One region of the Bacillus sp. M13(2017) genome, then DNA from elsewhere that is predicted to be linked to it. Evidence: predicted binding sites of a transcription regulator. Region 1 holds the regulator's gene; each other region holds the start of a gene.
The links. The regulator Rex, encoded in region 1, represses fermentation and respiration genes when NADH is low (regulators of the CRP and FNR family bind a similar motif). The targets are predictions, from matches to a motif close to TTGTGAAATATTTCACAA.
Positions count from the first base shown of each region.

Region 1 (5,618 bases):
CCGTATACACTATTTGGTCCACCAGAGAAAATAATCCCTTTTGGATTCATTGCTTTAATTTCTTCTGCAGTAATTGTATGTGGATGAAGTTCACTGTATACACCGAACTCACGAATTCGACGTGCTATTAACTGATTGTATTGACTTCCAAAATCTAAAACGATAATTGTATCGTGTTGTTTCTTCAAAATAATCACCCCAACGTTAGTTCTCGTATATAAATATTTTCACCAATTTGGCGAAAAGCATTACCAATATAATAAAAAAAGCCAGTCCTCCGCCTCTAGTCTCATAACAAAGAAAAGGCAGGGGTCTGGCTTTATAAAGAAAGATAGTCTCCGCTCTTTATAAATATAAGACACACTGCCTTCATAGTCAGGTTGTTTACGGTAACCCGGTAGAGACTCTCAAACCATATCATTGAGGATATATGAAGGATCGTTTTATATTATCTTCCTAGATTCTAACAATGAAGTATCAATATGGTCAAGAGAGAAAGCGACAAAATTCTACAGAAATTCATTTCCTTTTTTAAAAAACATAAAAAAACATCCATTTCTATATAGAAATGGATGTTTTTTAGGGCAAACGGAATTACATCATTCCGCCCATACCGCCCATGCCCATGCCGCCCATGTCAGGCATTGCTGGTGCATTTGGTTCTGGCTTGTCAGCTACTACAGCTTCAGTTGTTAAGAACATAGCTGCAACAGATGCTGCGTTTTGAAGTGCAGAGCGAGTTACTTTAGCTGGATCTACGATACCAGACTCAAGCATGTTAACCCATTCGCCAGTAGCTGCGTTGAAACCAACGCCTACTTTTTCGCCTTTTAGACGCTCTACAACTACAGATCCTTCTAGACCAGCGTTGATTGCGATTTGGCGAACTGGCTCTTCTAGTGCGCGAAGTACAATGTTGATACCTGTTGCTTCGTCGCCTTCAGCTACGATAGAAGCTACTTTTGTGTATACGTTCATAAGTGAAGTACCACCACCTGCAACGATACCTTCTTCTACTGCTGCACGAGTTGAGTTAAGTGCATCTTCAATGCGAAGTTTGCGTTCTTTCAACTCAGTTTCAGTTGCTGCACCTACTTTAATTACCGCTACGCCACCTGCAAGTTTTGCAAGACGCTCTTGTAATTTTTCACGATCGAATTCAGAAGTTGTTTCTTCTAATTGCGCACGGATTTGACCGATGCGAGCTTCGATTTGTTCTGTGCTTCCTACACCTTCAACTACAGTTGTATTTTCTTTCGTTACAACAACTTTACCAGCGCGTCCTAAAGATTCAACTGTAGCAGATTTTAAGTCACGGCCTAATTCTTCAGTGATTACTTCGCCACCTGTTAAGATTGCGATATCTTCTAGCATTGCTTTACGACGGTCACCAAATCCAGGAGCTTTAACAGCTACTACGTTGAATGTACCACGAAGTTTGTTCACTACTAATGTAGCTAAAGCTTCGCCTTCTACATCTTCAGCAATGATAAGAAGTGGTTTACCTTGTTGTACCACTTGCTCTAATACTGGTAAGATTTCTTGAATGTTAGAAATCTTTTTGTCAGTGATTAAGATGTATGGGTTATCAAGAACTGCTTCCATTTTGTCAGAATCAGTAATCATGTAAGGAGATGCATATCCACGATCAAATTGCATACCTTCTACTACGTCTAATTCTGTTGTGAATCCTTTAGACTCTTCTAAAGTAATAACGCCGTCGTTACCAACGCGCTCCATTGCTTCAGCGATTAATTGACCTACTTCTTCGTCAGCTGCAGAAATAGCAGCTACTTGTGCGATAGAAGATTTGCCTTCGATTGGTTTAGAAATCGTTTTTAATTCTTCAATTGCAGCAGTAACAGCTTTTTCGATACCTTTACGAAGACCCATTGGGTTCGCACCAGCTGTTACGTTTTTAAGACCTTCACGAATCATAGCTTGCGCTAATACAGTTGCAGTTGTTGTTCCGTCACCAGCTACATCGTTTGTTTTGCTAGCAACTTCTGCTACTAACTTCGCACCCATGTTTTCGAATGCATCTTCTAATTCGATTTCTTTTGCGATTGTTACACCATCATTTGTAATAAGTGGTGAACCAAATTTTTTCTCAAGTACAACGTTACGACCTTTTGGTCCAAGTGTTACTTTTACTGCGTTTGCAAGAGTGTCGACACCGCGAAGCATCGAACGACGTGCTTCTTCACTAAATTTAATATCTTTTGCCATAATAATTGACCCCCTTGGATTTTTTAAGATTTATATAATTAACCGATAACTGCTAAAATGTCACTTTCACGTAAAATCAAGTAGTCTGTACCTTCATATTTCACTTCAGTACCTGCATATTTTGAGAAGATGATAAGATCACCTGCTGCTACCTCTAAAGCAACACGCTCACCATTCTCAAGCACTCGACCAGTACCTACTGCAACAACTTTACCCTCTTGTGGTTTTTCTTTTGCAGTATCTGGTAATACAATACCACTTGCTGTTTTTTCTTCTGCTTGAACAAGCTCAATTACAACGCGATCACCTAATGGCTTTAGCATGAACAATAACCTCCTCATTTTGTTATGTAAATTTCTTTTATTAGCACTCAAGTCATCCGAGTGCTAACACACTTATAATAATAAATAATCTCAATTTCTTTTGCAAGTAAAAAAATCATAATTTTTTCGCAAATTACTATATAAACTTTCTATATAGAATACCGCCTTTACTATATGAATCGTTGTTTCCCCTACTCGTATGTTACAATATGAAAGACACCCTAAGTTGTTTTCGCTAAACGTACAACTTTTTCCTGTCTCCTACTTTAATTTCAAATAAAGATTTACAAAAAAATCATAATTCGAATGAAAGTTTATATCGTAGATAACATATTTACATGTTATCCTACCTTATCTCATACACTAGAGTTAGAAAGGATGGTTAAACCATTTGAAGAAACAATACTGGTGGATTATCGTTACATACATTTTAATGCAGTTATCTGGCGTTGTTGGATTACCACTTCTCCTAAAAACAGGACTCTATGATAATAGAGGATTTACCATTGAGGAAAAAGGACAAATCATAATGGGACACTGGGCAATTATTAGCTTCTTTGTTGCATTATGTATCATACTTTGGTTACTTAGAACAGATATTCGTGACAGGCATTTAGATGCAATGCGCTCTTCTGTCCCAGCTACTATTGGATGGATTTTCATCGGGTTCTTCTTAGCTTTCTTTTCACAAATAGTTGCCGGTATGATCGAGATGCAGCTACTAGGAATTAAGCAAGGTTCAGAAAATACAATGAAACTGATGGAAATTGCAAGAACGACACCTTGGTTCCTTATTGTCGTATCTATAATCGGACCTATCTTAGAAGAAATCGTATTTAGAAAAATTTTATTTGGTGCACTTTATAAGAAGTTTAACTTCTTTATTGCAGCTATCATTAGTTCGCTTGTATTCGCAGCAATTCATTTTGATTTTACTCACTTATTGGTATACACTGCTATGGGGCTCGTATTCGCCTTCTTATATGTGAAGACGAAACGTATTATCGTTCCGATTGCAGCTCATGTTGCGATGAATACATTAGTTGCTATTGGGCAAATTTTTATGAGCAATGAGCAAATTCAAGAAATGATTAAAGAAGCTGAAAAAATGCAAGGCTTTATCGGAGGATTTTTTGTATGAGAAACTCACCATTGTTCATGGCTGCACTATACTTCCTTCTTGGATGTATCTTTACACGCTTGGCCATTACGAACGTGACAGATACAATCTGGAATATGTGGACAATACTATTTGCAGTTATGGCAACAATTGATTTTAATTTGGCACTTCGCCTTATATTAGTTAAATTCACAAAGAAGAAACAATAATAAAACGCAGAGGTCGCTTCCTCTGCGTTTTATTGTGGATAGTTTTTCAAAAAGTAAACTAATGTTTGTAACTCTACAGCTAAGTCAATATGATGAATTCTAATATTCTCTGATACGTTTAATCGCGCTGGTGTGAAATTCAAAATACCGTGCACGCTCGTTTCAGCTAATCTATCTGCTACAGCTTGTGCTACTGTGGCTGGTACTGTTAATATTGCCACTTGTATATCATTTGATAATCTCTCTTCTAATTCATCTAAATGATATACAGGAATGCCCCCGATTTCTGTTCCAACTTTCTCTTCACTAACATCAAATGCCATTTCAATTTTTGTATTATTGTTTTTCGTGAAATTATAATGTAAGAAAGCGGTCCCTAAATTACCTACTCCAATAAGTGCTACACGTGTTATATCATCTTGATCAAGTGTTTCGCGGAAAAATGATAATAAATAATTTACGTTATATCCATATCCCTTTTTCCCTAACGCTCCAAAATACGAAAAATCTCTTCGTATTGTTGCGGAATCTACTTTTACTGCCTCACTCAATTCGGCCGATGAAACACGCTGCTTACCAGAAAGAGATAAGTTTTGGATAAATCGATAGTATAGAGGCAATCTTTTAGCAGTGGCTTGTGGAATCTTTTGCTGATCCATATGACCTCTCCTCTCTTCCTATCATTATTCATATACTTTAATCAAATACAGAAGTTTAGCACTCATTAAATTCCTTGTATAATAAAGAGAAGAAGTATTCTCTCTTTATTTTAAACTATACACTATTTTTAGTATGATTGAGAAATATAAACATGGCAAAGTTAAGAAATTATTTGAGGTGAAAACATTGATTTTATTACAAGTAAACGCGCTTTCGAAATTATACGGTGCAGAAACAATTCTGGCAAACATAAAATTGGAAGTACAAACAAAAGATCGTATCGCATTAGTTGGAAGGAATGGAGCAGGAAAATCTACATTATTAAAAATAATCGCTGGTGAATTATCTCATGATGGTGGCGAAATTATAAAACCAAAAGATGTCTCAATCGGATATTTAGCTCAAAATACTGGACTAGAAACGTCTTTAACAATTTGGGATGAAATGCTAACCGTCTTTACCCACTTACAGCAAATGGAGACAAAACTTCGAAGGCTTGAGCAAGAAATGGGAAAAGAAGAAAACTTTTCAAACGAAGCTACATATGAAAGATTGTTAGCTGAGTATGACCAATTGCAACTCAATTATAAAGATCAAGGTGGATATCAATATGAAGCGGATATTCGCTCCATTTTAAGCGGCCTTGGCTTCCCAGTTGAAACGCACCAGACGACGATTTCTACTTTAAGCGGCGGGCAAAAAACAAGATTAGCTCTCGGGAAATTATTATTAACAAAACCAGACTTACTTATTTTGGATGAGCCTACAAACCATTTAGACATCGAAACATTAACGTGGCTTGAGCAATATTTACAAGGTTATCCTGGCGCAATATTAATCGTTTCACATGACCGTTATTTCTTAGACAAACTCGTTACACAAGTATATGAAATTTCGAATAAAGAAAGCAGACGATTTGTTGGTAACTACAGTAAATATTTAGACTTAAAATCAGCATTATATGAGCAAGAAATGAAACGTTACGAAAAACAACAAGATGAAATCGCAAAACTTGAGGACTTCGTTCAAAAGAATATAGCTCGCGCTTCTACAACGAAACGGGCTCAAAGTCGCCGT
Region 1 covers NZ_KZ268530.1:4,602-10,219, reverse strand. The annotation lists gene guaA (glutamine-hydrolyzing GMP synthase) at 1-188, opposite strand, end outside; purine riboswitch at 353-454, opposite strand; gene groL (chaperonin GroEL) at 595-2,229, opposite strand; gene groES (co-chaperone GroES) at 2,268-2,552, opposite strand; gene CGQ22_RS30655 (CPBP family intramembrane glutamic endopeptidase) at 2,944-3,693, shown strand; gene CGQ22_RS30650 (YdiK family protein) at 3,690-3,881, shown strand; gene CGQ22_RS30645 (redox-sensing transcriptional repressor Rex) at 3,911-4,540, opposite strand; gene CGQ22_RS30640 (ABC-F family ATP-binding cassette domain-containing protein) at 4,728-5,618, shown strand, end outside.

Region 2 (5,618 bases), on a different contig from region 1:
AAATCCGAATATATCAGCGATTTTCCCGATATATCGATTTACCGACAAAAAGCGACAATAAGAGCTGTTCCGAACGGGACAGCTTTCATTGTTAAAAGTCAGTATATTTAGATAAATTTAAAGGGTATATAATTTTTTTGCCGAATAAATAAGTTAGAGAAAATTACGGATAAAAATAGCCCGAACCATGCAGGGCATGATTCGGGCTTATATTCAGATTAGTAAGCTAAGCTGAATAGACCTTTAATGTGTGATAAGTAACGAACGTTACTTGCTTCTTTCATTAATGATGCTGGTAAGCCTTTAAGTGGAGTATTGCTTGCTCCAATTGTAGCAACAGCATCTTTACGTCCTAGACTAGCAAGTGTTCCAGAGTTTACAGGTGCGAACTCTTCGAATGCTTTGCCTTCTAGTGCTGCGTATAAGTTGTATCCAATTAACTCACCCATTTGCCAAGCGATTTGTGCAGTTGGTGGGTATGGACGTCCGTCTGGAGCGAAGACAACAGCGCTGTCTCCAGCAACGAATACATCTTTGTGAGAAGTAGATTGTAGGTATGCATCGACTGTTGCACGTCCACGGTTAACTTCAAGACCTGATTCACCGATTAATGGGTTACCTTGTACGCCGCCTGTCCAAACGAATGTGTTAGCAACAAGTTTTTGACCGTCTTTTAAGTCGATTTCGTTGCCAGCAACGTTTGTTACAGGAAGACCAGTTAAGAATGTAACGCCGCGTGCTTCTAGGCTAGTAGTTGCACGTTCGATTAAGTGGTCTGGTAATACTGGAAGGATTTTTGGACCTGCTTCAACAAGAAGAAGTTTAACTTCTTTTGGATTTACGCCGTGGCTTTTTGCAAGTTTAGGCATAATGTCAGCAAGCTCACCAACTAGCTCAACGCCAGTTAATCCGCCACCACCGATTACGATTGTAGCGTCAGCTTCGTTTTTCGTTTTCGCGTATTCACGAATACGGTCTTCAACGTGTTTGTAGATTTTGTTTGCATCAGCAGCAGATTTTAATACCATGCTGTTTTCTTCTAGTCCTGGAATACCGAAGTAAGCAGTTTTACTTCCTAAAGCAACTACAAGTGCATCGTAAGATAAAGTAGTGCCGCCAGCTAGTTTGATTTCTTTGCTATCAACTGAGAATGACTCAACTGTTGCGATTTTAAGATCGATATCTTTACCTTTGAAAAGCTTTGTAAGTGGCATTGCAACTGCTTGCTCAGACACGTTACCAGCTGCAAGGCGGTGTAGTTCAGTGATGATTTGGTGTGTTGGGTATTGGTTAATCACTGTAACTTGTGCTTCTGATTTGCTGTAATATTTACGTACGTTTAAAGCGGCAAGAAGACCGCCATAACCAGCGCCTAAGATGACAATTTGTTTTGACATAGTATGATATCCCCCGTCTTTACTAATTGTTGTTATAAGTTAAATTATTTATTGTTACGTTCTGCACTAATTTGAAGATATGCGTTCACAAAGCGGAACATTTTTTGTGCTTGTGGATCTTTTAGTAATTTTAAAAGACCGAATAGGCCGATAACTTCGTTGCTTTCTTCAGCACGATCTTTCGCTTCGATTGCAGTTGCAGCCATGCTTTTCACTGTATCTTTTACAGGTTCTACAAGCTCTGTAATTGCACCAACAGTGTCGCTTTTTAATACTTCATCAGTAGCAACAGTTTGAGCGAAGTCATAAGATTTAGTTAAAATGTTAACAAGCTCAGTTAATTTTGGAAGCTGTTCTACTAGTGTTGTTAATGATTCTTGTACCTCAGGTTTTAACAACTGATCAAGTACATCAAGTTGTCCTTGGCTAGCAGAAATTTGTACAGTTTCTTGTTCTGGCTTTGTTTGAGTCATAGTTTCTGGCATCTCCAATTCTCCTTTACGATAGCAATACTCTTATTTTTTATAAGTAAGATAGTAAACGTTTACGAAACTTTATACAAAGTTTCACAAAACACAATAAAATGCCTTTAAATTTACGACAGCAAGTAAGCTGCAAACATAAATCTAAAACCATAACGTCTTACTTATCATTTATGAACTGTCCGATACATGGCTTGTCCGCATAATGGAAAAGCTCCGCTACCGGAAAGTGTATATAATATATATCCTATATTATATACTATATACACCTATGTTAACATAAAAATGATTCCTAATTATTTGATATTGAGTGTATAACGTAGTGCTGACAAGGTATGAAAGCGTATAAAATATTTTGTTCCAGTTAGAAATGTATATACATATAAAGAAAAAAAGGGAAAAATGAACAAATTCATGTTCGTTTTTTCCTTTTTCCTATTATTCACCTTCTACAATTAGCATCGATGTGTTACCGCTTTTTTCAAGATGGCATTCGCCCCAAGTACAAAGAGAATCAAGAATGGATTCTAAAGACCAACCGTATTCTGTAAGTGAATATTCTACTTTTGGTGGTACTTGATTGTATACCTTTCTTTGAATGACCCCATCGTCTTCTAATTCACGTAATTGCTGAGTTAACATTTTTTGTGTAATCCCAGGCATTAAACGTTTTAGTTCACTCGTTCTTTTTGTGCCTTTCGTTAGATGACAAAGGATAACAACCTTCCATTTTCCACCGATAACCTCTAAAGTCGCTTCAACGGGAATATTATATTTTTTCATATAAAAATCTCCTTTGATGAATGTAGATTTAAGTTCTCCAACAAAAGAAGCTAAATAATTAAATGTTACTAAAAAGTGCCTATAGCACTTTAAAGTACGTACTTTTTATCATGTTGAATATGTTCCATAATAGCATACGTAAGAGGGAAATGAGTAGTACGGTACTAAAAAGTGCCTATGTTACTTTTAGGTACCTATCGTACTTTTAAGTGCGTTCTTCAAAAAAAGAGTAAAGCCATTCATAATAGCGTATATCAACAGTAAAGTTATTTTTGTAGAAGATAAAAAGGCCTTTTTATCATACTATTATGATTGGATTTCTCGCATTAAGGAGGAGTTCAATTGAATTCATATACAGTATCTTCTTCGGCAGTACAGACGAATCGGAGAAGTATGTTTGCTTTATTAGCACTAGCAATTAGTGCGTTTGGAATTGGTACAACTGAATTTATTAGTGTCGGCTTATTACCATCTATCTCAGAGGATTTACATGTTTCTGTTACAACAGCGGGGTTAACTGTTTCTTTATATGCATTAGGAGTAGCGTTTGGTGCTCCAGTATTAACGTCATTAACAGCTAGTATGTCGCGAAAGACGTTATTAATGTGGATTATGATTATTTTCATTATTGGTAATGGCATTGCGGCAGTAGCAACAAGTTTTACTGTGTTACTTATTGCGAGGGTTGTATCTGCATTTGCACATGGTGTTTTTATGTCAATTGGATCTACAATTGCGGCTGCTCTTGTACCTGAGAATAAACGTGCAAGTGCCATTGCGATTATGTTTACTGGATTAACAGTTGCGACTATTACAGGTGTGCCAATTGGAACGTTTATCGGTCAACAATTTGGCTGGAGGGCCTCGTTTATTGTTATTGTGGCCATTGGAATCGTTGCTTTAATCGCCAATAGTATGCTAATTCCTTCTAATTTAAAAAAAGGTACGTCCGTATCATTTCGCGATCAATTTAAGCTGATTACGAATGGAAGACTGTTACTTGTATTTATTATTACTGCATTAGGATATGGGGGAACGTTCGTAACATTTACGTATTTATCTCCGTTATTACAAGAAGTAACAGGATTTAAAGCAAGTACCGTTACAATTATTTTGTTAGTGTATGGAATTGCAATTGCGATTGGGAATATGGTCGGTGGAAAATTATCAAATCATAATCCGATTCGAGCGTTATTTTACATGTTCTTTATTCAAGCGATTGTATTATTTGTTTTAACATTTACAGCACCATTTAAAGTTGCTGGATTCATTACAATTATTTTTATGGGACTATTTGCGTTTATGAATGTCCCAGGGCTACAAGTGTATGTCGTTATCTTGGCTGAGAGGTTTGTACCTAGCGCTGTTGATGTAGCATCGGCGATTAACATCGCAGCATTTAACGCAGGAATTGCTCTTGGTGCTTACTTGGGCGGTATTGTAACGAACTCGTTAGGATTAATTCATACGGCTTGGGTAGGCGGAATTATGGTAGTAGGTGCTGTGATTTTAACAGCGTGGAGCATGACATTAGAAAAAAGAGATCAAGTAAAATAAAAGGAGAGAAAATAAAATGAAAAACTTACAAAGTAAAACAGTATTAAATAATGGTGTAGAAATGCCTTGGTTCGGTTTAGGTGTATTTAAAGTAGAAGAAGGACCAGAACTTGTAGAAGCTGTAAAATCAGCGATTAAAGCAGGATACCGTAGCATCGATACAGCTGCAATTTACGGAAATGAAAAAGCTGTAGGTGAAGGAATCCGTGCAGGTATTGAAGCGACTGGTATTTCAAGAGAAGAATTATTTATCACTTCAAAAGTATGGAACGCAGATCAAGGATACGAAGAAACAATTGCTGCATACGAAGAGAGCTTAAAGAAATTAGAACTAGAGTATTTAGACCTATATCTTGTTCACTGGCCTGTAGAAGGAAAATATAAAGATACGTGGAGAGCGCTAGAAACACTTTATAAAGAAAATCTCGTACGTGCAATTGGCGTAAGTAACTTCCAAATTCACCACTTACAAGATGTAATGAAAGATGCAGAAATTAAGCCAATGATTAACCAAGTAGAATACCACCCTCGTTTAACACAAAAAGAATTACAAGCTTTCTGTAAAGAACAAGGTATTCAAATGGAAGCATGGTCACCACTTATGCAAGGTCAATTATTAGATAACGAAACATTACAAGAGATTGCTGAGAAATATGGCAAAACAACAGCGCAAGTTATTTTACGTTGGGATCTTCAAAATGGAGTGATTACAATTCCAAAATCAACGAAAGAACACCGCATTATTGCAAATGCTGATGTATTTAACTTTGAATTAACGAAAGAAGATATGGAAAAAATCGATGCGTTAAATCAAAATCACCGCGTTGGTCCAGATCCTGATAACTTCGATTTCTAAGATTAAGGTAAGAAAAAAGAGTGCGTAAAAGCACTCTTTTTTTTGTATAAAAATATTTTCTAATTAAATACTACTTAGTATTAAGTTTGTTATTAAGGGGCTGTGAACATGAATATAAAGCAATCGTTCAAACTTTTAGCTATGTTTTTAAGTGTTTTATTTGTGTTATTCCCACTTCAAAAAGCATTCGCAGAAGTGATGGACCATACAAAGTATCAAATGGATTGGAGTTATAGTAAGTCCAAGAAGAAACCAATTCGAACAGAGCTTATTAAAACGGCAGATGGCAAAATTGCTTTTTGCTTAAATGTAGATTTAAAATCTCCAAGCGGTCAAGATTTACCGGAAATGGGGAAAGTGGATATTAACGTATATCGCGTATTATTGAATGGATATCCACAAAAGAGCCCGCAAGAATTAGGTGTTTCTGATTGGAGAGAAGCTCATTATGCAACGCAGCTTGCAGTATGGAATGCGTTAAAACAAATCGATATTAATGATTTAGATTTCCGTAATAAAAATGTAGAAAAGGTGACGAAAGAT
Region 2 covers NZ_KZ268502.1:332,393-338,010, forward strand. The annotation lists gene CGQ22_RS10840 (NAD(P)/FAD-dependent oxidoreductase) at 219-1,397, opposite strand; gene CGQ22_RS10845 (DUF1641 domain-containing protein) at 1,442-1,882, opposite strand; gene CGQ22_RS10850 (winged helix-turn-helix transcriptional regulator) at 2,318-2,662, opposite strand; gene CGQ22_RS10855 (MFS transporter) at 3,056-4,219, shown strand; gene CGQ22_RS10860 (aldo/keto reductase) at 4,236-5,075, shown strand; gene CGQ22_RS10865 (thioester domain-containing protein) at 5,184-5,618, shown strand, end outside.
Region 2: the regulator Rex is predicted to act here: its motif matches at 1,952-1,969, upstream of CGQ22_RS10845 (DUF1641 domain-containing protein).

Region 3 (5,618 bases), on a different contig from region 1:
ATCTGAATTCCGCCAAGTATTGCAATGTATTCGTTGTGCTGCTTGTGTTAACGTATGCCCTGTATATCGTCATGTTGGTGGACATTCATATGGTTCTATATACTCAGGACCAATTGGTGCGGTATTAACACCACTTTTAGGTGGATATGATGATTACAAAGAGCTTCCTTATGCCTCTAGTTTATGCGGAGCATGTACAGAAGCTTGTCCAGTAAAAATTCCATTGCATGATTTATTATTAAAACATCGTCAAGTTATCGTTGAGCAAGAAGGACGTGCTCCACTTGCAGAAAAATTAGCAATGAAAATGTTTAGTATGGGTGCATCTTCAGCAGCTTTATATAAAATGGGATCAAAAATGGCGCCAGCAGCAATGAGTCCATTTACATCTGGTAACCGTGTATCAAAAGGTGTTGGGCCACTTAAAAACTGGACAGATATTCGTGAATTCCCAGCTCCAAGTAAAGAACGATTCCGTGATTGGTATAAAGATCATAAGAAAGGTGGGGACAAATAATGACAGGATTAATTCAAAACCGTGATGCCTTTCTAGATAACATTGCAAAAGAACTTGGGCGCGCTCGTAAAACAGAAGGTGTAGAGCGTCCAGTATGGAAAAGTAATGTGAATATAGAAACGTTAAAAGATTATTCACAAGAAGAATTACTAGAAGTGTTTAAAAAGCAATGTACAAACATTCATACAACTGTAGTAGAAACGACAAATGACAGTTTAGGTGAAGACCTTCAAAAAGTAATTATGGAAAACGGCGGGGGACCTATTTTATTATCAGCAGATGAGCGTTTTGATGCATATGGTTTAACATCTTTATTTCAAGAAGAACTTCCAAAGCGAGACGTTGAAGTGAACGTATGGGATCCAGAGAGAAAAGACGAAAATATGCGTTTAGCTGAAAAAGCGAATATTGGTATTGCATTTAGTGATTATACATTAGCTGAATCTGGTACAATTGTTGTACAAAGTCATAAAGGGCAAGGACGTTCTTTACACTTTTTACCGACTGTATATTTTGCTATTATTCCACGTGAAACACTTGTGCCTCGTATTACACAAGCAGTTCAGGATATGAACTCACGCGTAGAAAATGGGGAGACAGCGGCATCTTGTATTAACTTTATTACAGGACCAAGTAACTCGGCTGACATTGAGATGAATCTTGTTGTCGGAGTACATGGACCATTAAAAGCAGTATATTTCATCGTATAAAAGAGGGGAAAGCAGGCCAGAAAATGGCCTGCTTTTTTAGTAGAATAAAGGATAATATGAAGTAGAAGTTCTCTCCTTTTTTTGCTATGTTTTTTGGGAAAGGAGAGGAAGGGATGTTCACTTATTTATATGCACTGTTAGCAGGGGTGGTGTTTGGTTCTTTTTTTATGCTAGTTGCGATGAGGGTTCCATTAGGTGTTTCTATTATTACCCCGCGTTCACATTGTGATTATTGCAAATATGTGCTAAGGACAAAAGAACTAATCCCCATCATTTCATTTTATATACAAAGAGGCTATTGTACGAATTGTAAGAGGAAAATTCCAATTATGTATGTAACATTTGAATATATAACAGGAGGTATATTTCTTCTTACAGTTTATATGATTGGAATAGAACGAGAGCTTATTATCATTTTATCCCTTTTTTCGCTACTTCTTATTATTTCAGTTACAGATTACTTATATATGTTAATTCCTGATTGTATTTTAATTTCGTTTGCCGTTTTACTCATTCTCGAAAGTGTTTTTGTACAATTAGTTACTTGGACAGATAGTATAGCTGGTAGTGGTGTTATATTTATTTTGTTATATTGCATGCAAAAGATATATCCAGAAGGGCTTGGCGGAGGAGATATAAAACTGCTTTCGTTACTTGGTTTTATAGTAGGAGTGAAGGGAGTTTTTATCGTTTTATTTTTAGCATCTTGTTTTAGTCTTTGTTTTTTGGGGATTGGTATCGGATTAAAACGTATAGAAGTACGAAAGCCAATTCCATTTGGTCCTTTTATTAGTCTTGGGGCAATGTGTTATGTATTAGCCGCTTATTCAAATTAGAGAGTGAATCGAAAATGAACGTATATATGGATGATCAAAGAAGTTGCCCGTTCGGGTATGTGTCCGCAACTACAGTAGAATGTGCCTTGCAAATGGTTCGGGATTATGATGTGAATATTCTTTCCCTTGATTATAATATGGGCTGGGGAGCAAAAAATGGACTAGATTTTGTAGAAGCTTTTTGTACAGAGGGATTATATGTAAATGAAATTCACCTTCATACGAATGATGTCATCGGTATGCATAAGATGAAACAGAGAATGGATAAGGGAAAGGAAGAAGGAGAAATTAATCCTCACCTTTTAGTTAAATACGTGGGAAGCTAAAAACTCCAAAGTAAAACTTTGGAGTTTTTAATGTTTCATATGTGCTTGTAAAGGAATAATCTCTTCTTGTTGAGCTGTTGCGATTTCAGTTTTTTCCTGTTGAACGTCAGGTGTTTTCTTTGTTAAGTAGTGGTATACCATACCGACAAATACTGATCCACCAATAATGTTACCGATTGTAACAGGAATTAAGTTATGAATAGCACCTGAAAAAGAAATTGTCTCAGGATGCGGTGAAACTAAAGATAAAGCAAAGAGTGATAAGTTTGCAATACTATGTTCGTAGCCAGATAAGAAGAATGTGAAAACAAGTAGCATCATGACCATTATTTTTGCTGTGTCACCTTTAACCTGAGAAGGTAAGAAACAAGCAAGACATACGAGCCAGTTACATAAAATAGCTTTAAAGAATAACTGCATCGTAGGTGTGTTCATCTTTCCTTCAACGACTTTACTCATTAAGTGACCGTGATCAATTGCTTCGAAAATTCCAGTTGCGTAAAATAGTAAGGCAAAGAATAACGCGCCGGCTAAGTTACCTGCATAACAAGCAACCCAGTTACGAAGTGTATCAGAAATCGTTGTTTCTTTTCTTAAAGTTGCTACAGTAAAGTACATTGTGTTTCCAGTAAACAATTCAGCACCGCCATATATAATAAGTACGAGAGCAATCCCGAAAAACATAGAAGCAGCTAAATACGTTGCTGGTGAATCTGCAATGTGAAAAAAGTTACCTAATTTAAAACATAGTACAATAATAAAACCGATATAAATACCCGCAAGTGCAGCACGAATGAAATATTGCATTGGGTTTGTATCTAGTATTTTCTTTTTGTTTTTAGCCAGTTTGACAACATAATCTAGTCCTTGTTCTAGCATGAGTAATACGCTCCTTTAGTAAATCTTCTATAAATACTCCTTATATGAATAAAGTACATGGAATTGTTCTCACTTTCAATAAGTTTGTGCAATGTTTCACAAAAAGGACATACATACATTAAGAAAACGTTTACAAAAGGTAGTATAATGGAATTTTTTCTGGACATTGAGAGGAAGAACGGAAAAAGAAAAAGCGCTGTAATTACAGCGCTTTTTCGTCTAAATTCTTTTCTACTTTTACTTCTACTTCTTTTGAGAAGAACCAACCACCAACTGCGATTCCGACTAATACAATCCAGAATGTAAGCTTCCACGGAGTGGATTCTGGGAATGAATGTGGTATTACATTTAATGCAGGGTGTGCTAATGTATAAACTGTTAGCTTCACACCAACCCAACCTACAATTAAGAATGCTGCAGTTTCAAGTCCTGGTTTACGTTTTAAAATCTGTACGAAAGCAGTTGCTGCAAATCGCATAATGATTAATCCGATAAGTCCACCTACAAAGATAACAACGAATTGCCCAGTATCAAGACTACCAATTGTACCTAATCCTGTTTTTGGTAAAGTCATTGCTAGTGCAACAGCAGCTAAAATTGAATCAACTGCGAAGGCGATATCAGCAACCTCAACTTTAAATACAGTCCACCAAAAGTTCTCTTGTTTTTTCTTTGCTTCTTTTTCTTCTGTTTCTTCATCTGTATTCTTTTTAACATATGTTTTAAATAAGTGATTACCAGCGATAAACATAAGGTAGATGGCACCGATTGCTTGCACTTGCCATACATCGACTAAGAACGAAATCATAAATAACGATCCAAATCGGAAAACAAATGCCCCCGCTAATCCATAAAATAGTGCTTTCTTTCGTTTTTCTTCTGGTAAATGTTTTACCATAATTGCAAGAACAAGAGCGTTATCAGCCGCTAAAATCCCTTCAAGTGCAATTAGGATGAGTAATACCCAACCATACTCCAATAATAATGATACATCCATGTACATTCTCCTCTCATTTCTATAAGTTCTAAATAAGTGAAGAATTTCCCCACTATTTAGTTTCCCCATACTCCTGCCTATTAACTTTGGGAGAATCTGGAAATGAATACAAAAAAGACCTCTGCCGTTAATAGGCAAAGGTCTTGCTAGACATATGTAATAAAAAATGCCAACAAAGCCGGAAGAACTAAGTTCTACGTAATGACGACTTTGTTTCCAAGAAATATTCTTGGACGCTACTCCCCTTTGGAGATATGTTATTGTATTCTCATTATATGGATAATTTATACGGTTGTCAACCTGTTAAAATATCTTCATTCGGATATTTTATTTTCGGGTTCTTTTTACGAGCAAATGAAAAAGCCAATGTTAAAGGACCCATTTTCCCAAAAAACATCATAAAGATAATAATAGTTTTTCCGATTATAGTTAAGTGGGGTGTTAAATTCATACTGAGGCCAACAGTCCCAAATGCTGAAAATACTTCGAAAGCACTCATCAATAGAGGAACTCGCTCAGTAATACTTAAAATTAAAATAGCAAAAAAGATAAATGAAATGGAAATAATAGTAATGGTTAATGATTTGACAATGAGAGTATCTTTAATGGATTTTTTAAATACGACAATATCCTCTTGTTGTTGTAAAAATTTAAATACGCCAAAAAATATGATTAAAAATGTTGTTAACTTAATCCCACCACCAGTTGAAGCGCTACCAGCACCAATAAACATAAGGAGCATCATTAATAGGAGGGAAGGTTTTGATAATGTAGAAATATCAACTGTATTAAACCCGGCAGTTCGCGTTGAAATTGCTTGAAAATAAGAGGCCAATCCTTCTTCAAATGGGGTAAAACCTCTCATAGAAAGGGAGTTATGGAACTCGAATATAAAAATAAAAAGGGTAGCAATAATGTTGACGATTAGAGTAGAAGAGAGCATAAGTTTTGAATGTAGTGTAAGGTTTTTAAAGTTTTTCTTTCTTTTTATGTCTACGATTACTGTAAAACCAATTCCACCTAAAATGATGAGAGAGGAAATGACGAGATTGACAAGAATACTATGAGAATGGGACATTAAATTATCGCTCCACACAGAAAAGCCAGCATTGTTAAAGGCTGAGATTGAATGGAAAAAACTATAATAGATCCCTTTCGTAACCCCGTATTTGGGTACCCATTCAAAAGAAAGAATTATAGTAGCGATACATTCGACTGTAAAAGAGAATAAAAATAATGCTTTGGCAAGACGGATGACGCCGCCGATATTCGTTTGATTTAATGCTTGTTGCAGTAAAATCCGATTTTGAAGACCGATTTTTCTTCCGAGCATAATCGCAATTAAGACAGCAA
Region 3 covers NZ_KZ268506.1:48,912-54,529, forward strand. The annotation lists gene CGQ22_RS16895 (LutB/LldF family L-lactate oxidation iron-sulfur protein) at 1-517, shown strand, start outside; gene CGQ22_RS16900 (LutC/YkgG family protein) at 517-1,227, shown strand; gene CGQ22_RS16905 (prepilin peptidase) at 1,341-2,063, shown strand; gene CGQ22_RS16910 (cyclic-phosphate processing receiver domain-containing protein) at 2,078-2,389, shown strand; gene CGQ22_RS16915 (formate/nitrite transporter family protein) at 2,417-3,268, opposite strand; gene CGQ22_RS16920 (TerC family protein) at 3,471-4,265, opposite strand; yybP-ykoY riboswitch at 4,348-4,522, opposite strand; gene CGQ22_RS16925 (TrkH family potassium uptake protein) at 4,561-5,618, opposite strand, start outside.
Region 3: the regulator Rex is predicted to act here: its motif matches at 3,353-3,370, upstream of CGQ22_RS16915 (formate/nitrite transporter family protein).